Regions from separate parts of the Nonomuraea sp. LP-02 genome, predicted to be linked through region 2. Evidence: riboswitches for the same ligand, from Rfam matches in the RefSeq annotation. Region 2 holds a riboswitch; the other holds the start of a gene.
What was found. A riboswitch is a leader RNA that binds a small molecule or an ion and turns the genes downstream of it on or off. The one in region 2 is predicted to bind ZMP and ZTP.

Region 1: it holds a riboswitch for ZMP and ZTP, as region 2 does, so the genes downstream of both, SMD20_RS44020 (bifunctional 5,10-methylenetetrahydrofolate dehydrogenase/5,10-methenyltetrahydrofolate cyclohydrolase) here and glyA (serine hydroxymethyltransferase) in region 2, are expected to answer to the same signal.

The regions. Positions count from the first base shown of each region.
Region 1 is NZ_JAXCLK010000002.1:150,661-160,780, forward strand. Features, by position in the region: gene SMD20_RS44010 (MFS transporter) at 63-1,541, shown strand; partial or broken gene SMD20_RS44015 (Tn3 family transposase) at 1,456-1,764, shown strand; ZMP/ZTP riboswitch at 1,923-2,005, shown strand; gene SMD20_RS44020 (bifunctional 5,10-methylenetetrahydrofolate dehydrogenase/5,10-methenyltetrahydrofolate cyclohydrolase) at 2,019-2,882, shown strand; gene SMD20_RS44025 (RNA polymerase sigma-70 factor) at 3,044-3,973, opposite strand; gene SMD20_RS44030 (SDR family NAD(P)-dependent oxidoreductase) at 4,164-5,018, shown strand; gene SMD20_RS44035 (NAD(P)/FAD-dependent oxidoreductase) at 5,015-6,196, shown strand; gene SMD20_RS44040 (methyltransferase family protein) at 6,284-6,901, shown strand; gene SMD20_RS44045 (LysR family transcriptional regulator) at 6,946-7,854, shown strand; gene SMD20_RS44050 (hypothetical protein) at 7,873-8,016, opposite strand; gene SMD20_RS44055 (hypothetical protein) at 8,016-8,273, opposite strand; gene SMD20_RS44060 (hypothetical protein) at 8,258-8,410, shown strand; gene SMD20_RS44065 (hypothetical protein) at 8,414-8,536, shown strand; gene SMD20_RS44070 (NAD(P)H-binding protein) at 8,553-9,401, opposite strand; gene SMD20_RS44075 (MFS transporter) at 9,412-10,120, opposite strand, start outside.
Region 2 is NZ_JAXCLK010000001.1:280,126-290,245, forward strand. Features, by position in the region: gene SMD20_RS01310 (serine/threonine-protein kinase) at 1-1,104, shown strand; ZMP/ZTP riboswitch at 1,171-1,253, shown strand; gene glyA (serine hydroxymethyltransferase) at 1,278-2,528, shown strand; gene SMD20_RS01320 (DUF3455 domain-containing protein) at 2,709-3,275, opposite strand; gene SMD20_RS01325 (anti-sigma factor family protein) at 3,291-4,022, opposite strand; gene SMD20_RS01330 (sigma-70 family RNA polymerase sigma factor) at 4,019-4,630, opposite strand; gene rsgA (ribosome small subunit-dependent GTPase A) at 4,878-5,978, shown strand; gene SMD20_RS01340 (phosphoribosyltransferase) at 6,060-6,686, shown strand; gene SMD20_RS01345 (ATP-binding protein) at 6,702-7,175, opposite strand; gene SMD20_RS01350 (helix-turn-helix domain-containing protein) at 7,305-8,183, shown strand; gene SMD20_RS01355 (DUF397 domain-containing protein) at 8,318-8,551, shown strand; gene SMD20_RS01360 (maleylpyruvate isomerase N-terminal domain-containing protein) at 8,567-9,208, opposite strand; gene SMD20_RS01365 (WhiB family transcriptional regulator) at 9,471-9,782, opposite strand; gene SMD20_RS01370 (sucrase ferredoxin) at 9,883-10,120, opposite strand, start outside.

The DNA of each region.
Region 1 (10,120 bases), on a different contig from region 2:
GGACTTGCGTTAGAGTCCGCGAGGGTCTACGTTAACGCAGTCACTAACTGCTTTTAGGAGAGATGTACGTGAGAGCGTTGCTCACCCTGACCTGTGCGGGTCAGTTCATGGTGCTGCTCGACAACACGATCGTCGGCGCCGCCCTGCCCGACATGCAGCAGCGGCTCCACACCGGGCTGACCGGCCTGCAGTGGATCGTCGACGCCTACGTGCTGCTGGTGGCCATGCTGCTGCTGCCGGGCGGCGTCTTCGCCGACCGGTTCGGCCGCAGGCGGGTGTTCCTGGCCGGGGTGGTGGTGTTCACGGTCGCGTCGGTGGTGTGTTCGCTCGCGCCCTCGATCGGCTGGCTGATCGCCGGGCGGGTGCTGCAGGGCGTCGGGGCCGCGGCGCTGAGCCCCGCCTCGCTGGCGCTGCTCGTCGCCGCGTATCCCGCACCGAAGGAGCGCGTCAGGGCGATCGGGTTGTGGGCCGGGTTCAGCGGCATCGGCCTGGCCGCCGGGCCGCTGGCGGGCGGGATCCTGGTGGAGTCCTTCGGCTGGCCCGCCATCTTCCTGGTCAACGTGCCCATCGGTGCGGTCCTGCTGGTGGCCGGGCTGCGCGTGCTGCGGGAGTCCCGCAACCCGAGCGCGCCGCCGATCGACGTCCCCGGCACGGTCCTGTCCGTCGCGGGCGTGGGCGCTGTGACCTACGGCCTGATCGAGGGCGGTTCCCGAGGGTGGACCTCGCCGCTGATCCTGGGCAGCTTCGCCGCCGGGCTGGCGCTCCTGGCCGCGTTCGTCGTGGTCGAGGGTCGGGTGCCGACGCCGATGCTGCCGCTGCGGCTGTTCCGTCAGCGGCTGTTCACGGCGTCCAACACGGCGATGGTCGTGGTCGGGTTCGCGCTGATGGGTTCGTCGTTCTTCTTCTCCCAGTTCTTCGTCTATGTCCAGGGCACGTCGATCCTGGTCGCCGGGCTGCGGACCCTGCCCGGCACGCTGGCCATGGTGATCGTCAGCCCGTACGCGGGCCGGTTCGCGGCCAGGTACGGCTTCCGCGTCATCGCCGGCGTCGGCCTGGCGCTGGCCGGGCTGGGGCTGCTGGCGCTGGGCTTCGTCCACGCCGACACCGGCTACGGGAACGTGTGGTGGCGGCTGGCGGTCGTCGGCGTCGGGTTCGCTCTCGCCATGTCGCCGCTGACCGGGGCCGCCATCCAGGCGGTCAGCCCGCAGGAGGGAGGCCTCGCCTCGGGCGTCAGCAGCACCACCCGGCAGATCGGCGCCGTGCTCGGCGTGGCGGTGCTCGGGGCGATCGTCCACACGCGGGAGACCGGCGGCGCCTCCTTCGAATCGGCCCTCAACAGCGCCTTCCTCACGGCGGGTGCCGTGACGCTGGCCTGCGCCCTGTTCACCGGCCTGTGGCTGACCGCGCCCGGACGCCGAGGGGCGTCCGGGCCGAACAGCCAGGAGGCCAGGCAACGGCGACCGGGGCCGCAACGTGGTCGACTGGGAGCTGATCGAACGGCGCTGGCGGGATCTGATGCAGGCGGCGATCTCCATCAGTGAGAACCAGCTGAGCTCGGCCACGCTCATGCGGCGGCTGCGCTACCTCGCCGATCCGGGCTTGCGCTCCCGGGTGACGGCGGCGACCAACAAGGTCGAGACCTACAACGGTTTCTCCCAGTGGCCCGGGTTCGGCAACAACTGCGTGTTCGCCCACAACGCCCTGGAGCTGATGGACGTGGTACGCGCCCTGGTCGCTGAGGTGTGGCCCATCACCGCCGGAGATCGACCAGGAATGCCTGGCCGCCTGATCAGCTGGCCGCGCGGGCTGTTGGTAAGTACTCCCGAAGACATCCCGCAGGGCTGAGCCGTCAAGCAGCAGCGTTGATACGGATGCCGTTGGAAGCACCGAGCCGTCGCAGTTTGCTCGAATGCCGGGCATCCTGGAGAGAGCGCGACTGGCGGCAAAGGGATGGAATCGACCATCGGGGAGCTCGTCGTGGAAGCCGACCGCCTGGGCGACCACTCCCGAGGAGACGCATGTCCAGCGCACGCATGCTGCCCGGCGGCCCGGTCGCCGAGAGCGTACTCAACGACGTGGCCGTCCGTGCCGCCGTACTCACCGAGAAGGGCGTCACTCCGTCGCTGGCCACGATCCTCGTCGGCGACGATGACGCCAGTGCCGGATATATCCGTATCAAGCAGCGTCAGGCCACCGAGCTCGGCTTCGATTCGCCGCACACGCACCTGCCCGCCGGTGCCACTCAGGCCGAGCTGCACGCCGCCATCGCGACCTACAACGATGACCCGGCAGTGCATGGACTGCTGGTGCAGTACCCGGTGCCCGAGCACCTCGACTATGACGCCGCGCTGCAGGCCATGGACCCGGACAAGGACGTCGACGGTATGCACCCGCTCAACATGGGCCGCTTGGCCCTCGGCATGCCCGGCCCGTTGCCGTGCACGCCGGCGGGCATCGAGGCGCTGCTCGCGTACTACGACATCCCTGTGTCCGGGCGGGAGGTCGTCATCCTGGGCCGTGGCGCCACCCTTGGACGGCCGCTTGCCATGTTGCTCAGCCAGAAGCGTCCGACTGCCAACGCCGCCGTCACCGTGGTCCATACCGGTGTGCCCGACTGGGCGTGCCATACCCGAAGGGCCGACATTCTCATAGCCGCGGCGGGCGTGCCCGGCATCATCCGGCCCGAGCACGTCAGGCCCGGCGCGGTCGTGGTCGGCGGCGGGGTCCGTTACGCGGGCCGCCGCCTGCTACCAGATGTCGACGAGTCGGTCGAGAGCGTAGCGGGCGCGATCACACCGCGCGTGGGCGGCGTGGGCCCCACCACGGTCGCGATGCTGTTCCGCAACGCCATCACGGTGGCGGAACGCGTGACGGGTATCTAGACAGATCTGCCGATCCGAGCAGTGACTCCAGGGGGCGACCGGGCCGCTGTTGGCCGGCCGCCACGGCCAGGCCGTAGGGGGAGGGCTCCGGCGGCCCGGCGAAGGCGGTGAGCAGCACGACTGCCTCGGCCACGGTGATGATTGTCTCTGAACGGCCGTGACTACCTCAAGGTGAGCGGGGTCTCGGAGGCGATGCGGGTCAGCTTGCGCGGGTTGCGTACGTAGTAGAGGCCGGTGATGCGGGCGTCCTCGACACGGGCCGCTATGACGCCGTCGATCTCGCCGTCCATGCGGAGGAGGAGTGCCGGGTTGCCGTTCACCACGGTCGGCTCGCTGGTGAGCGTGACCTGGGCCTTGCCGAGGCCGCTGACGATCATGCGGGCCACCTTGCCGGCGCCGATGACCGGCCGCGGCACGGCCTGCTTGACGCCGCCGCCGTCGCTCACCAGGACGACCTCAGGGGCGAGCACGTCGAGCAGGCCCTGCAGGTCCCTGGTTTCGAGCGCGCGCTGGAACGACGCCAGAGCCGCCCGGGCCTGACTGGGGGAGACCGCCTCGCGAGGCCGCCGGGCGTCGACGTGCCGGCGGGCCCGGTGGGCGATCTGGCGTACGGTCGCCGGGGCCTTGCCGACGGCGGCCGCGATCTCGTCGTAGCCGACGTCGAAGACCTCGCGCAGCACGAAGACGGCGCGCTCGGTCGGCGACAACGTCTCCAGGACGAGCATCAGCGCCATCGACACGCTCTCGGCGAGCTCGACGTCCTCGGCCACGTCCGGCGTGGTGAGCAGCGGCTCGGGCAGCCACGAGCCGACGTACTCCTCCTTGCGGCGCTTCATGCTGCGCAGCCGGTCCAGCGCGCGCCGGGTGACGATCCGCACCAGGTAGGCGCGCTGGTCGGACACCTGCTCAAGGTCGACCTTGACCCACCGCAGCCAGGTCTCCTGCAGGGCGTCCTCGGCGTCGGCGGCCGAGCCGAGCATCTCGTAGGCGACGGTGAACAGCAGGTTGCGGTGGGCGAGGAAGCCCTCGGTCGCCGGGTCCGTCCGGCTGTCGTGAGCGATCGGCTCGGTTGTTCCCTTGGGCTCGTTCATGCCTGGCTCCTGCCTGTTCACCGCAAATCCTGCTCCATGCACAAGGCGTCGGAGCGCGCCGCCGTGTGACACCCGTACGCGGTGACACACGTCACATGGCCGGAGCTGTCACAAAACTCGGGGCGCCGACGCCGCATGGTCGTCAGGACGCGTCGCGGAGCGGCCGTCATCCCAGAAAGAACGGAACACCATGATGAGCAAGGTCTGGTTCGTCACCGGTTCGTCCCGCGGCCTGGGCCGCGCCTTCGTCGAGGCCGCACTGTCGCGCGGCGACAAGGTGGCCGCGACCGCGCGGACCGCCGCGAGCCTTGACGACCTGGTCGCCGCCCACGGCGAGGCGGTGCTTCCGCTGGCGATGGACGTCACCGACAAGGCCGCCGTCATCGAGAGCGTGAAGCGGGCCAGGGAGCACTTCGGCCGCCTCGACGTCATCGTGAACAACGCCGGCTACGCCCAGGTCGGCGCGGTCGAGGAGACGACCGAGCAGCAGTTGCGCGACCAGCTGGAGACCAACCTGTTCGGCGCGCTGCGGGTGATCCAGGCCGCGCTGCCCTACCTGCGCGAGCAGGGCTCGGGACACATCATCCAGCTGTCCTCGGCCGCCGGGCTCGTGGCGATGCCGCTCAGCGGCGCGTACAGCGCCTCCAAATGGGCCCTGGAAGCCCTGAACGAATCCCTCGCCCAAGAGGTCGCCGGCTTCGGCATCAAGGTGACCGTGATCGAGCCCGGCGGCTTCGCCACCCGCTCCGGCAAGAACCCCGACCCCCTCAACAACGGTCACATGGCCGAGCCCGACCCGGCCTACGACGGCCTTCGCCGGCGCATCGCCGCGTTCGCGGGGAACCAGCCCGCCGGTGACCCGGCCGCCGCGGCCCAGGCGCTGCTCAAGCTCGTCGACTCCGACAACCCGCCCCTGCGGGTGCTGTTCGGTCTGGGCTTCTACCCCCTGCTCCAGCAGGTCTACGCCGACCGGCTCAAGACCTGGGCCGACTGGCAGGACCTCTCGGCGCAGGCTCACGGCACCCTCGGTCAGGAGAACGCATGAAGCACCGCATCGTCGTCCTCGGCGCCGGCTATGCCGGGGCGTTCACGGCCGGGAACCTGGCCCGCCGGCTGTCACCGGAGGACATCGAGATCACCGTGGTCAACGCCGTGCCGGAGTTCGTCCAGCGCATGCGGCTGCACCAGCTCGCGGCCGGCCGGGACATCGAGGCTCCGCGGCTGGCCGACGTCTTCGCGGGCACGGCGATACGGCTGCGCCTGGCCCGCGTCACCGCCGTCGACCCCGAGCGCCAGGTCGTCGCCGTCACTGACGGTGACGAACTCGGCTACGACACGCTCGTCTACGCGCTCGGCAGTCACGGCGCCGACCACGTCGTCCCCGGCGCGGCCGAGCACGCCTTCGACGTCGCCGCCAGGCCGTCGGCGCTGCGCCTGCGCGAGCGCCTGGACGGTCTGGGCGAAGGCGCGAGGGTGCTGGTCGTCGGTGACGGGTTGACCGGCATCGAGGCCGCCACGGAGATCGCCGAGTCCCGGCCCGGCCTGTCGGTGGCGCTCATCGCCCGCGGCGAGCTGGGCTCCCGGCTCTCCGCCGGAGCCCGCGGCCATCTGCGCCGGGCCTGCGACCGGCTGGGCCTCTCCGTCCTGGAGCACACCAGCGTGGAAGCCGTCGAGGCGACGCGGGTGCGGTGCGCCGACGGCACCGCCCTGGCGTCCGACGCGACCGTGTGGACGGCCGGGTTCGCGGTCAGCCCCATCGCCGCCGCCGGCGGGCTGGAGGTCACCGAGAACGGCCAGATCGTCGTCGATCGCACCATGCGGTCGGTCTCGCACCCGAACGTCTACGCCATCGGTGACAGCGCCCACGCCATCGGCGACAACGGCCGGCCGCTGCCGATGTCCTGCGCGTCGGCCGGCTACACCGGCCGGCAGGCCATCGAGGCGATCGTGGGACGGCTGACCGGGCGCACGATCGCGAACACCAAGCTGGTCTACAGCTACAACCACATCAGCCTCGGACGGAGGGACGCGATCCTGCAGCTGATCGACGACGAAGGGCGGGCGAAGCCGAAGCACCTGGGCGGCCGGCAGCCCGCGCGGATCAAGGCGGGCATTCTCGCGATGTCGCTGTGGGCCACCTCGCACCCCACGTACGGCATGCCCAAGCGCAGGCACCGCCTGGCCGCCGCGCCGGACACGATCGCCGAGAGGATGCTCGCGTAGCCCTGAACGCTCTTGACACGCCATGAAGACTACCTCTTAGCTTGCACATGTGAATAGCTATTCAGATATGCGCGCCAGGAGGATGACATGGCCCTCACCGCGCTGATCGTTTATCTCGTCTGGACGCTGCTGGCCTTCGGGCTGCGCAGCTGGGTCCAGTGGCGCCGCACCGGAGACGCCGGCTTCCGTGGCGCCGGGCTCGCCCGCGGCGGCCTGCAGTGGTGGGCGCGGATCCTGTTCGTCGCGGCCCTGGTCGCCGGCGTGGCCGGTCCGATCGCCGGGCTGGCCGGGGTTCCGGCACTGCCCGGCACCGACCGGCCGCTCGTGCAGGCCGCCGGTACGGTGCTGGCCCTGGCCGGGGTAGCGGCCACGCTGGCCGCGCAGACCTCGATGGGAGCGTCCTGGCGCATCGGGGTGGCGGAGAGCGAGACCACCGCCCTGGTCACCACCGGCGCCTTCGCCCTCGCGCGCAATCCCATCTTCACCGCGATGATCGTCACCGCCGCCGGATTGGCCGCCATGGTCCCCAACGCGATATCCCTGGTCGCGCTGCTGGTGGCCGTGGTGTCGATCGAACTGCAGGTCCGCGCCGTCGAGGAGCCGTACCTCCTGCGGGTTCACGGCCCCGCCTACCGGCAGTACGCCTCCCGTGTGGGGCGCTTCCTGCCCGGCATGGGCCGTCTGCCGTACGACGCTCGCTCATAGGCAGCCCTGCACTTTTGGGCTGACCCCCAAGCCATACTTATGGCATGGACGTGCAGCGGATGCTGATTTTTCGGGAGATCTCCCGTACCGGGTCGATCGCGGGCGCCGCCCGCGCCCTCGGCTGGACGCAGCCGGCCGTCAGCCAGCACCTGCGCCACCTGGAGCGTCAGGCGGGCACGCCCCTGGTGCTGCGGCGGCCGCGCGGCGTCCAGCTCACCGAGGCCGGGCGGGCCCTGCTGCGGCACGCCGACGCCATCGCCACCCGCATCCAGGCCGCGACCGCCGACCTGGAGGCGATGGTCCAGCTCCGCGCCGGAACCGTACGGCTGGCCGCCTTCCCCTCCGCGGGCGCCACCCTCATCCCCGCCGCGATGAGCCTGCTCGCCGAACGCCACCCCGGCCTCGACGTACGCCTGCGCGCGGCCGAGCCCCCGCAGGCCATCGCCCAGCTCGACGCCGGCGAGGTGGACCTGGCCATCACCTTCACCCACGCCGGCCAGACGCCGCCCGGCAGCGGCGAGCTGACCCGGATCCCGGCCGGGCAGGACCCGCTCCGGCTGGTCCTGCCCCTCACCCACCCCAGCGCCGGCCCGCCGGACACGCCGCTGGACCTGCGTGAGCTGGCGGGCGACAGCTGGATCGGCGGCTGCGAACGCTGCACGGCCCACCTGCTCCAGACCTGCGAGCTGGCCGGCTTCACCCCCGACATCCGCCACGGCACCGACGACTACGTCCTGACCCAGGCGCTCATCGCCCGCGGCCTGGCCGTCGGGCTGCTTCCCCAGCTGGCCCTGGACGCCGCCCGCGACCCGCGCGTCGCCGTGCGGCCGGCCCTGAACGTACGGCCCCGAGCCCTGTACGTCCTGCACCACCGCGAGGCCGAGCAGATCCCCGCCGTCCGCAGCGCCCTGCGAGCGATCCTCGACATCGTCGCCACCCACACCACCGGATGAGGGTCGCAGGCAGTCGGCCTACCCGGCCGGCGTGCCGCAGAACACTTCCTTGACCAGCCCGTCCAGCAGCTTCTGGAAGTCCTTCACCGGTCCCCGGGTGGCCGAGTCGACCCAGGTCACCGAGCCGGTCAGGGTCGTCCTGCCATCGGGCGAGCTGTACATCAGCGCGCCGTAGCCATGGGGCGGGCTGCCGTTGTGCTGGTAGACGGTGCCGCAGGCAGCAGCCTGCCACCGTTCAGCGCGGAGAAGAACGTGGTCAGATCCTGGGTGGTGGAGATCAGGTCACCGACGCCGACGAGCAGGGACAGGTTCTGACGGGAGATGTCGACCGTCTCGCCCTGGTAGCTGTAGTAGGCGTAGGCGTACGGCCCGGGCAGCTGCGTCCGGTCGCCCCTTCGTGGCCGTGCCGTCCCGCTCACGGGTGCTGCTCGCCAAGGCGTCCGTGCTGGCCGGGATCGCCGTCGCCGCCTCGCTGCTCATCGCGATCCCCGGCTACCTGTACGGACGCGCGGTGGCCGCCGGCTTCCGCCCCACACTTCCGCCCGCCGGAGCGTGAACGGTGATCGGCGGCGGCACGCTCATGCTCGTGGTGGTGATGGTGCTGGCTCCCTTCGCCGTCCTGGGCGCCTGGGCCGTCGTGCCGCTGCTGATCGCGGCCCTCGCCAACCGGCGGGTGCTCTAGGATCAGGCCGGTTTCGTCACCGGAAGTGGTGGACGTTCTCGCGGACCCAGTCGCGGAGGGTCAGCGGCGGCCTGCCGGTGAGCCTCTCGACGGTGTCGAAGATCTTCCAGTCCCAGGCGGCCGATTGGCGCTTGAGCTCCAGCAGCGCCTCCAGGCGAGGTCCGGACCAGCCGAGCCGGTCGAATTCCGCCCGGGTCTCGGCTCGGCTGCGTTCGATGAGCTTGATCGGCCGGCCGAGGATCTGGCCGACGACGCCGGCCTGGTCCCGGGGCGAGAGGGCTTGGCCGCCGGTGAGGGTGTAGGCCCGGCCGTCGTGGCCGGGGGTGGTGAGGACGTGTGCGGCGACGGCGGCGATGTCGCGGGGGTGGATCATCGCGGAGACGGGGTCGCCTTCGGTGACGTACATGGTGTGTTCGGCGGCGATGGTCGAGGCGTAGCCGTACAGATAGACCATGAAGGTGCCGGGGCGCAGCATCGTCCACGGCAGGCCGGAGCGCATGACGACCTGTTCGCCGAGCCGATGGCCGGTGCTGATGGGGTCGGTGGCGGCGAAGGTGACGCCGCTGGTGGACAGCTTGACCAGGTGAGAGACCCCGGCCCTGGCCGCCGCGGCGGCCAGGTTGCGTTCCTGGACGGGGCCGTCGGGGCCGTAGCCGGGCGGCAGGACGAAGACCTTGTCGACGCCGTCGAGGGCGGCGTCGAGGCTGTCGGGCCGGTCGAAGTCGCCGGTGGCGACCTCGACGCCGGCGGGGAACGCGGCCTTGGCGGGATCGCGGGTCATGGCGCGGACGGGGATGTTCCGGGCGGCGAGCAGGGGGAGGAGTTCGGAACCGACGGTGCCGGTGGCACCGGTGACGAGGATCATGCGAGGCCCTTCAGGAACGGGACAGCTGGGTGTCGGGGAGGAACAGGGACAGCGCCAGCCCGATCAGCGCGATCGGGATGACGGCGAGGAAGACCAGGTGCAGCGCGTCGGCGTAGGCGGCCGGGCCGGGCTGGGCCGGGAGCTCGCTGGTCACGAGGGCGGCGAAGAAGGAGGTGCCCAGCGCGGTGCCCGTCTGCCTGGCCATGGTGGCGGTGCCCTGGACGGCGCCGATGTCGTCACGGCCGGCGGCGTTGCGGGCGGCCAGGGTCAGGGCCTGGGAGTTGAGTCCGCCGGCGATGCCGTACAGCAGCAGGAACATGGTGGCGAGCACCGGGCCGGCGTCGATGACCACGCACAGCAGCCCGGTCAGCGCGAACAGGGCCATGCTCGCGACGGGATGGCGGCGGTAGGAGCCGGTGCGGGCGATCAGCTTGGTGGAGGCGTAGGAGGTGAGCACGACGCCGAGCATCATCGCGGTGAGCAGGTAGCCGGAGGTCCGGACGCCGAGGGACAGGACGGCCTGCAGCCAGAGCACCAGGTAGTTGACGATGCCCAGGCCGAGGAACCCGGCGAGGAAGCCGACCGCCACGACGATGGCGAACGTACGGTCGCGGAACAGCCGCAACGGGATGACCGGGTCCGCCGCGCGGCGCTGGGCGAGCACGAACAGCACCGGCAGCAGCACGCAGGCGGCGGCCAGGCCGAGGGTGACCGGGGAG
Region 2 (10,120 bases):
TTGGACGCCGGGTTCGACGGCGGCGTCGCCTACCTCGCCACCGAGTACGTCGAGGGCCCCTACCTCTCCGCCGTGGTCCGCCAGGCGCCGCTGACCGGCGCGAACCTGGAGGCGCTCGCCATCGGGGTGGCCACCGCGCTGACCGCCATCCACCAGGCGGGCGTCGTGCACCGCGATCTCAAGCCGTCGAACGTGCTGCTCAGCCCGGTCGGGCCCCGGGTCATCGACTTCGGCATCGCCCAGCTCGCCGAGCCCTCCGGGGACGCGCCCGCGACCGTGGCCCAGGGCATGGGGACGCCCGCGTACATGTCGCCCGAGCAGGCGAGAGGCGAGCAGGCCACGCCCGCGAGCGACGTCTTCTCCTGGGGCTCGCTGGTCGCGTACGCGGGCACCGGCCGCCCGCCGTTCGGCACCGGCGGGGTGGCGGAGGTCGTCTACCGGGTGATCCACCATGCCCCCGCGCTGGACGGGCTGGACGAGCGCATCCGGCCGCTCGTGGAGCGGGCGCTCGACAAGGACCCGGCCAGGCGGCCGAGCGCCCAGCAGCTCATGGACCTGCTCATGGGGCGCTCGGCGGTGCCGGTGGACGCCGTCACCAGGGCGGTCTCCGAGACCTGGACGCCCGTCGTCACCCCGTCCACGCGGCAGGCCCCGCCGCCCCCTCCGGCCGGGCGGCGCCTGCTGCCGACCGTCCTGGTCGGCGTCGCCGCGGCCGTGCTCGGCGTGGCCGCCACGCTCGCGGTGCTCCGTCCCTGGGAGGAACGGGGAGGCGGGTCCGGCGAGCCCACCGTGGCGGCCACCCTCGACGCCGCGGGCAGCAGGCTCGGCGTGCGGATCGACGCGCTGACCCGGCTCGGCAACGGCGCGCTCGACTTCTCCGTCTCGGCGGTCAACCTCATCCCGCCCGGCGTCGCGGAACCGATCCACCCCGCCCGCAAGATCGGCTCCTGCCAGTGCACCGAGATGGGGGCCGCGTCGTTCGGCGGCGGGGATCGGATGCGCATGTACGCGATCTTCGAGAACGTCCCCGAGGACGTGGACAAGGTCGACGTCGACCTCAGGGTGCTCGGCGTCCTGCGCGACGTCCCGATCACGCCGGCGTGACCGTACGAGCGGGGCGGATGCGCTGATAGGAGCGGGGAAAGCCCACCGCCGCATCCGCTATCGTCTACAGCGAGACGCGACTGGCGCATTGGGTGGGATCGACCACCAGGGAGCGAAAGGAGCGGAGGCCGGGCGCCTGGGTCTTCGCAGTCGTCAACGATGACAGGGGAGTCATGGGTTCTCTCGCTAGCGTCGACCCGCAGATCGCCGACCTCATCAAGGCCGAGGAGCGCCGTCAGGCCGACACGGTCAAGCTGATCGCCTCGGAGAACTACGTCTCCAAGGCCGTGCTGGAGGCCACCGGCACCGTCCTGACCAACAAATACTCCGAGGGCTACGCGGGCAAGCGTTACTACGAGGGCCAGCAGGTCATCGACCAGATCGAGACGCTGGCCATCGATCGCGCCAAGTCGCTGTTCGGGGTCAACCACGCCAACGTCCAGCCCTACTCGGGCTCGCCCGCCAACCTCGCCATCTACCTGGCGTTCCTGCAGCCGGGCGACACCGTGATGGGCATGGGCCTGCCCTTCGGCGGCCACCTCACCCACGGCTGGTCGGTCTCGGCCACCGGCAAGTGGTTCAACTCCGTCCGCTACGGCGTGCGCAAGGACACCGGCCGCATCGACCTCGACGAGGTCCGCGAGCTCGCCCTGGAGCACCGGCCCAAGCTCATCTTCTGCGGCGGCACCGCCATCCCGCGCACCATCGACTTCGAGGGCTTCGCGGCCATCGCCCGCGAGGTCGGCGCCGTGCTGGCGGCCGACATCGCGCACATCGCCGGCCTCGTCGCGGGCGGCGCCCACCCCTCCCCGGTGGGCCACGCCGACGTGATCTCCACCACCACGCACAAGACGCTGCGCGGCCCGCGGGGCGCCATGCTCATGGCGACCAGCGACGAGCACGCCACGGCGCTCAACAAGGCCGTCTTCCCCGGCCTCCAGGGCGGCCCGCACAACCACACCACCGCCGCCATCGCCGTCGCGCTGCACGAGGCCGCCCAGCCGGCCTTCCGCGACTACGCCCACCAGATCGTCGCCAACGCCAAGGCCCTGGCCGACGAGCTGGCCAGCCGCGGGTTCGACCTCGTCTCCGGCGGCACCGACAACCACCTCATCCTGCTCGACCTCACGCCCAAGGGCATCGGCGGCAAGCCGGCCGCCCAGGCGCTCGACCGGGCCGGGCTGGAGACCAACTACAACACGGTGCCGTTCGACCCGCGCAAGCCGTTCGACCCGTCGGGCATCCGCATCGGCACGCCGTCGGTCACCTCGCGCGGCATGGGCGAGGCCGAGATGCGGCAGATCGGCGCCTGGATGGACGAGGTCGTCACCGCCCTCGCCAAGGGCGACGCCGAGGACGTCATCGCCCGCGTCCACCGCGAGGTCAGCGAGCTCACCTCGCAGTTCCCGGCCCCCGGCCTGTAAACCCGGCCTGTAACAAGCCGCGAACGCCCCGCCGCACGGGCTCCGTGTGCGGCGGGGCGCCCGGCGCGAGCGGAGCAGGCCGGATCGCCCCGCTCGCGGTGGCCGCGCGATGCTCCGGGGAGCGCCACGCGGCCGGGGACGGCCGGCGGGGGACGGGACCGAGTCGCCCCCCGCCGGGCCTCAGCTCAGGAAGACGTAGTCGGCGCCGTAGGGCGCCCTGACCTCCGTCCCGGGCTCGCACGGCCCCGCCGGGGGCGTGCCGCCCGTGGTGTTGACCCGCAGGACCTGTACGGCCCGCGCGAGCAGCCCCTCGGCCGCGCCCCCTCGTAGCGGGCGGGGGCGGCGGCGATCCGCCGCAGGACCTCGGGCGGGACCGGCGTCACCCCCGAGACGCCGGTCACGTTCTCCGGCAGGGCGCCCGCGAACAGGGTCGCCACGGCCGGTCTGGTGACGCCCTCGCGCGCCACCAGACCGCCGGTCACGGGCGTGGGGGCGCCGGACCAGGACGCGGCGTACGCGAGGGCGGCGCCCGCGGGCTGCAGCCACCAGGTCGCCCGTCCCTGCGGGGTCGTCGCCGCGGTGAGGGTGGCCTGGTCCGGGCCGTTCAGCACGCCGTTCCAGCGGGCGGCGAAGGCGATCTCGTCCCCGCTGATCCGCAGGACCGTCGTCCGCCGAGGCGGGCGCGGGCGCGGTCAGCAGCGCGGCGGCCAGCATCAGGCAGGAAACGGCTGACCTTCGTACGGACATGGACAACCCCCGCGTTCAGACCCGGACGGTCAGCAGCCGCTTGCCCGTCGAGGTCACCACCTCGAAGTGGTCGATCTCCTTCAACGGTGTGGCGCTGCCACCGTGCATGTAGAGCGGATCGGGCGAACCCGGCACTCCGTACCCGGCCGTGGGCACGGCCCAGCCGGTCATCACCCGCCGCTCGCCCGCCCGGCCGACCGAGACCAGCTCGCACTGGAGCGGCCCTTTGACGCCGGCCAGCCTGAGCGCGGCGTGCGTGCCCCAGCCCTTGGACTCGACCACGAGCCCGCCGGTGACGCCGTCCACGCCCTTGCCCTCGATGGGCCGCCCGTCGGCGTAGAACTGCTCGGCCGGGCCCATGTGGCTGGCGTGACCGGAGTGGTCCCGCGCGAGCTGGGCGGTGCTGCCCCCGGCGAGCTGCGTGCCGACGGTCAGCCCGCCGGCCACCAGCGTGACCGCGGCGGCCATCCCGATGATGAACGTCCCCCTGCGCGTCCGCCGGTCGGCGGCCCTTTTCCGGCGCATCAGGTCGATGGCCGGGCCGGCCGCGGAGTCGTCGCCGGACGGGAACAGGTCGCGCACGGGCCCGAGGCCGTCCAGCGCGCTGGCGACCCCCGCCAGGTCGGAGAGCTCGGCCCGGCAGCCGCCGCAGTGCAGGAGATGGGTCTCGAACGCCGCTTTGTCCTCCTCTTCGAGCAGGCCGAGCGCGTACACGCCCACGTCCGTGTGCTCGACTCCCGCCGTCATGCCGTCACCCCCCTCTCCTCCAGCGCGATCCGCAGCGCGCGCACGGCGTAGTACACGCGGGACTTGACGGTGCCCACCGGGATGCCGAGCGCCGCGGCGGCGTCGTTCACCGACCGGTCCCGCAGGATCGTCTCGTTGAGGATCTCGCGGTGGGCCGGCGACAGCGCCTTCAGCGCCTCTGTCACGACCACCTGGTGCAGCAGCCCCTCCATCTCGTCAGGAACGGGCATGCTCTCCAGCGGCCCGTCGCCCGACTCCCGCGGGCGTGCGTCCCTGCGGCGCCGGTCGTCGATCACGATCCGCCTGGCCACCGTGGCGAGCCAGGGCATCAGCGAGACCGCGTCGGGATCGAGCCGCTCGGCGCTGCGCCAGGCCCGGATCATGGTCTCCTGCACCACGTCCTCCGCCCATTGCCGATCGCCCGCCGTCAGCCGGATCACGAAGCCCATCAGGGGGCCGTGATACTCCCGGTAGAGCGCGGACACGGCCACCTCGTCGTCGGGCACCTCGTGCTCCGGTCGCACGCGCCGGATCCAGTGGCGTGCGCGCGGCTTGCCCTGCGCGGTGGCTCCGTCGGCCGAGGGCGGGGGGTACGTGCTCGTCCGCATGTGCTCCCCTTTCTCGTGTCCGTCGCGAGGAGGTACGGGGAGCCGGCCTGGCGCGGTTCAACGAAACGCCAGACCAAAAAGGTTTGCCTGCGGGAAGCGGGATGCGTAGAGTCGTCCCGTTCGAACGATCGAGGAGGTGAGGACCATGCGGGTCGCCCTGTTCCGCGTTCCGTCCGTCCACCTCCGGGTGCGCGGCTGACGCCGCCCCGGCTCTTCTCTTCCTTCTCGATCAAAGGTTCTCACTCCAGTGTCTTCTTTTGACCTTTCCCTGCTCGGCTGGACCGATTCGCGCGCCGCCGAGCTGCCCGACGGCACCGTCCCCGCCCGCGTGGCCAGGGTCGACCGCGGCGCCGCCGAGGTGATCGCGGCCGACGGCCAGCACCACGTCCGCTACTCCGCGCCCGTACGCCGGGCCTCGGCGGCCGACCCGGTCGCGCTGCCCTGCGTCGGCGACTGGGCGGCGCTGCGGCTGCTGCCCGAGGGCCGCTACGAGCTCGACGCGGTGCTGCCGCGCAGCACCGCCTTCGTCCGTGGCGGCGTGAGCCGCGACTCGATCGGTGGCCTGTCCGGCGACGGCCAGGGCCAGGTGCTCGCCGCCAACGTGGACGTGGTCTTCGTCGCCGAGCCGTCCATGCACTCCACCGACTTCGCCGACCTCGGCCGTATCGAGCGGCTGGTCGCGCTCGCCTGGGAGTCCGGCGGCACGCCGGTCGTGCTCGTCACCAAGTCCGACCTGTTCGACGACGGCCTGGACGACCTGCTCGCCGACGTCCGCACGGCCGCGCCCGGCGTGGACGTGCACGCCGTCTCGTCGCTCCGCGGCGAGGGGGTCGAGCTGGTTGGCTCCTACCTCGGCGGCTCCCGCACTGCGGTCATCCTCGGCCCGTCCGGGGCCGGCAAGTCCACCCTGGTCAACGCGCTGGCCGGCGCGGAGGTCATGGAAACCCAGCAGGTACGCGCCGCCGACGGGCGCGGCCGGCACACCACCGTGCACCGGGAGCTGATCCCGCTGACCGGCGGCGGCATCGTCATCGACACGCCGGGCATCCGCAGGATCGGCCTGTACGACATGAACCAGGGCGTCGACCTCGTCTTCTCCGACATCGAGGAGCTGGCTGAGCGGTGCAGGTTCGGCGACTGCGGGCACGACGGCGAGCCGGGCTGCGCGGTCGTGGCCGCCTTGGAGAGCGGCGAGCTGCCGGAGCGGCGCCTGGAGAGCTGGCGCAAGCTGCAGCGGGAGGCGGCCTGGATGGCGTCCAGGACGGACGCGCGGCTGCGCAAGGAGCAGCAGAACAAGTGGAAGATCATCACGAAGGAGATGCGCCGCTCCGGCCGTAGCCGGCCCTGACGCCGGACGTTCCGCCGCCCTCCCGGCCTTGACCAGGGCCGGAGGGGCGAGGGACGGGGGCTGGTGGGTAGGGCAGAGAGCATGGAGCTCTTCGCGGACCGGGCCGAGGCCGGCAGGCGTCTGGCCGAGCGGCTGCTGGACGTCCACGATCCCGTGGTGCTGGCGCTGCCGCGCGGCGGCGTGGCGGTGGCGGCCCCCATCGCGCGCCGGCTCGGCGTGCCCCTGGACGTGCTCGTGACCAGGAAGATCGGCTATCCGCGGCAGCCCGAGCTGGGCGTCGGCGCCGTCGCCGAGGGTGGCGAGCCGGTGTTCGACCGGACCTTGCTGCGCCGGCTCGGCATGACGCCCGAGTCGGTCGCGGACGTGGTGGAGCAGGAGCGGCGCGAGCTGGCCCGCCGGGTGCGCGTCTACCGTGGCGACCGGCCGCTGCCCGCGCTGGCGGGCCGCGAGGTGATCGTCGTGGACGACGGCCTGGCCACGGGCGGCACGGCGCGGGCGGCGCTGCGGGCGGTGGCCGCGGCCGGGCCCGCGAGGGTGACGCTGGCGGTGCCGGTGGGGGCGCTCGGCACGGTGGAGTCGTTGCGCCACGAGGCCGACGAGGTGGTGGCGCTGCTCACGCCGGTGGACTTCCGCGCGGTTGGCCAGTGGTACGTGCACTTCGAGCAACTTACCGACGCCGACGTGCTGGACCTGCTGGAGCAGGCCTGAGCCGGGGCCGCGCGATCAGTTGGCGAGCACGGCCCAGACGAGCTTGCGGCTGGTGCCGGTCGTGAGCCAGCCCCATCCGCTGCAGAGGGCGTCGACCAGCCGCAGCCCGCGCCCGAACTCGGAGAACACGTCGGGCGTGGCGGCCACCGGCACGGTGCGGCTGTGGTCGGTCACGACGCAGGCGAGCTCGGGGCCGTGGGTCAGCAGCCGGAGCTGGGCGGCGCCGCCGCCGTGCCGGATCGCGTTGGTCACGAGCTCGGAGACCACGAGCTGGCACTCGAAGGCGATGTCGCCGACGCCCCACGAGCCCAGCGTCCCGTCGACGAAGCGGCGGGCGGTGGCGACGCAGGCGGGCTCCAGCGCCGTCCGTTCGTGAAAGGGGAAGACGGCGTCACACTCACCGGGGAGGCCGTCCACCAAGATGGAGAACAGCCAGCCGGGAGGCCGGGCACCGATGGCGGCTTGCGGCCGAGCGTCGAAAGTCGTCATTCTGGCCCCCGAAGCGCGGTCTGGTGATCCAATGCCCATCTTTACGGGGAGCGCTTACCAATGCAAGACTTTTCGTAGTTTACGGATGCGAATCGCATCTGCACGTGCAGATGATCTAGGAGCGGTACGGTGAGCGCAGAGAGCGCGGAGGGGAAGCTTCTCAGCTATGCGCCGGGGAGCCCGACGGTGCTGCGGATCCTGCTCGGAACCCAGCTTCGCCGGCTCCGTACGGAGAAGGGTATCTCGCGCGAGGACGCCGGATACTCGATTCGCGCTTCTCACGCCAAGATCAGCCGGCTGGAGCTCGGTCAGGTGAGCTTCAAGCAGCGTGACGTGGCCGACCTGCTCACCCTGTACGGAGTCACCGACCCCGGCGAGCGCCAGCAGCTCCTCGACCTCGCCAAGCAGGCCAACGCCCCTGGCTGGTGGCACAAGTACGGCGACGTGCTGCCCGCGTGGTTCGAGGTCTACATCGGCCTGGAGGGCGCGGCGTCGAGCATCCGCACCTACGAGAACCAGTTCGTCCCCGGCCTGCTGCAGACCGCCGGCTACGCGAGGGCGGTCATCGAGCTCGCCCACGAGAAGGCGACGAGAGCCGAGCTGGACCGCCGGGTCGCGCTGCGCACCACCCGGCAGCGGCGGCTGGAGAGCGGCCTGACGCTGTGGGCGGTCATCGACGAGGCGGTGGTGCGGCGCACGCTCGGCGGCCCCGACATCATGCGGGCCCAGATCGCGCACCTGCTGGACGTCACGGCCGAGCGCAACGTCACCGTCCAGGTCATGCCGTTCGACCGGGGCGGGCACGCCGCGGCGGGCGGGCCGTTCAGCATCCTGCGCTTCCCGGAGCGGGAGCTGCCCGACGTGGTTTACATGGAGCAGCTCACCAGCGCCCTCTACCTGGACAAACCTGCCGACTCCGACAACTACATGGAAGTCATGGACCGGCTCAGCGTCCAGGCGGAGACGCCGAAGGAGACGCGGCGCTTCCTGGAACGTCTCATTCAATGACCTGCTGATATCCCTGTGATCCACTCCATACCGGATTTTTGGTCGTCCGGTATATGGAGGTCTTCGTGCTGCCGTATTGTCCTTTCGCAAACGCGGATGCACGTGCATCCGTAAGATCGCGAGGAGCTGCCCCCATGCACGAGTTCCGGAACGGAACCCCCGCCGGCCGCCTTCCCGTCGTCTGGCGCAAGAGCAGGCGGAGCAACCCCAACGGCAACTGCGTCGAGGTGGCGACCCTGCCCAACGGGGAGATCGCCATGCGCAACTCACGCTTTCCCGAAGGGCCGGCCCTGGTCTACACCCCCGCGGAGATCGCCGCGTTCGTGCTCGGGGCCAAGGACGGGGAGTTCGACGACCTCATCGTGTGAGGCCGGGGTTACCGGTCAGTCCCGGGGCGCGCTGTACCAGCGCCACTCCGTGCGGCGCGGGCGCCCCGGGAGCTCGGCGCGTCCCGTCGCCCACAGCAGCGCCGGCCACGGCTCGGCGTCCTCGGGGGCGTCGGGGAAGAGCCGGTCGAGCACCCGCGCGCACACCTCCGCGGGTGGTTCCCACGTCAGGCCGAGCCCCTCGGCCAGGTCGTGGGTGTGCACGAGCGTCTCCACGAGCCCCATCGCGGCGAAGCCCTCGGGATCGGCGTCACCGAACCCGTGATGGGCGAGCACGTCCGGCGGCGCGGTGCGCACCATCGCGGCCAGCAGCCCGCCGCACGCCTCCACCACCTGCAGCAGCCCTTCCGGCCCGGCCTCGGGCCGGGTGCGGATGGTCTCCACGGGCGCGCCCTCCCTGCGGGCGCTCACCGCGAAGGGGACGTAGCCGTCCAGCGGCGGGCGTCGCGGGCCGAGCTGCGCCGCGTAGGCGAACAGGTCGTCGGCCAGGTGGTCGGCGGTCTCGCGGCACGTCCACTCCAGCGAGCCCGCCCTGCGCTCCCACGCGCCCGCGGGCGCGCCGGCGAGCAGATCGACGGCCAGATGGACGACCCGCAGCAGGTCGTCGGCCGTCACCGGAGTCCGCTTCGTCCGTGCCATGCCGGGCACTCTAACGCGCGCGGCCGGTGACCCCCGATCGGGGGTCACCGGCCGCGCGCGTTCGGTGCCGAAGACGAGGAGAACCCGAGCGCCCGGCGGCTAGTGGGGGCCGCCGTGCGTCGGGTTCCTCGTGGTTCGTGTGCGCCTGATCAGGCAGTTGCCCCGACCGGGTTCGCCGGAGCCTGGTCGTGGGACGCCAGGCTCCGGTTCATCGGGACAACTGCGCGATCACGCGATGATGGTGTTGCTGCCGGGTGAGGTGTCAGGCCGCGGAGATGCCGGCGCTGGCCGCGCGGCGCATGCGACGGCGACGCTCGCTGGCGCGCTCGTCCTCGTTGAGACCGCCCCACGTGCCGTACTTCTCCGGCCGGGACAGCGCGTAGTCAAGGCACTCGTTGCGGACGGGGCACTGGGCGCAGATCGCCTTGGCCTTCCGCTCACGTACGTCACGCTCGGGCTGCCGCTCCCCGTCGGGGCCGAAGAAGAGCACGAGGTCCTCACCCCGGCACGCGGCATCATCCTGCCAACCCCAGCTGGGGCGCGGGCGGGCGAGCTGCCGACGTACCTGAGACATGAGAAAACCACCTTCGTGAGAGGTATTTCGGTAATTGAGCCGCATTGGACGCTTTTGGCGTCACTGTTCCAACGCAAGGAGGAGCCGTGATGTTCCCTGATCAGGCGAGGGCGGGCGTGGCGTACCGCACAGGCGTGAGCCTGTCCAGCGAAACCAGCCGGTAGGTCATGATCGTCTCGGCGCAAGCCGTACCACACGGCGTCGTGAACGCCGATGGCTCAACCACAACCTGGAACCGTACGTCACCGTGCCGCTTCGTGCGCACTCGCACGATGGCTTCGGTGACGTCGCCGTCCGTCCTGGAGGATTCCACGGCCACCGCGCCGACGGAGCACTCT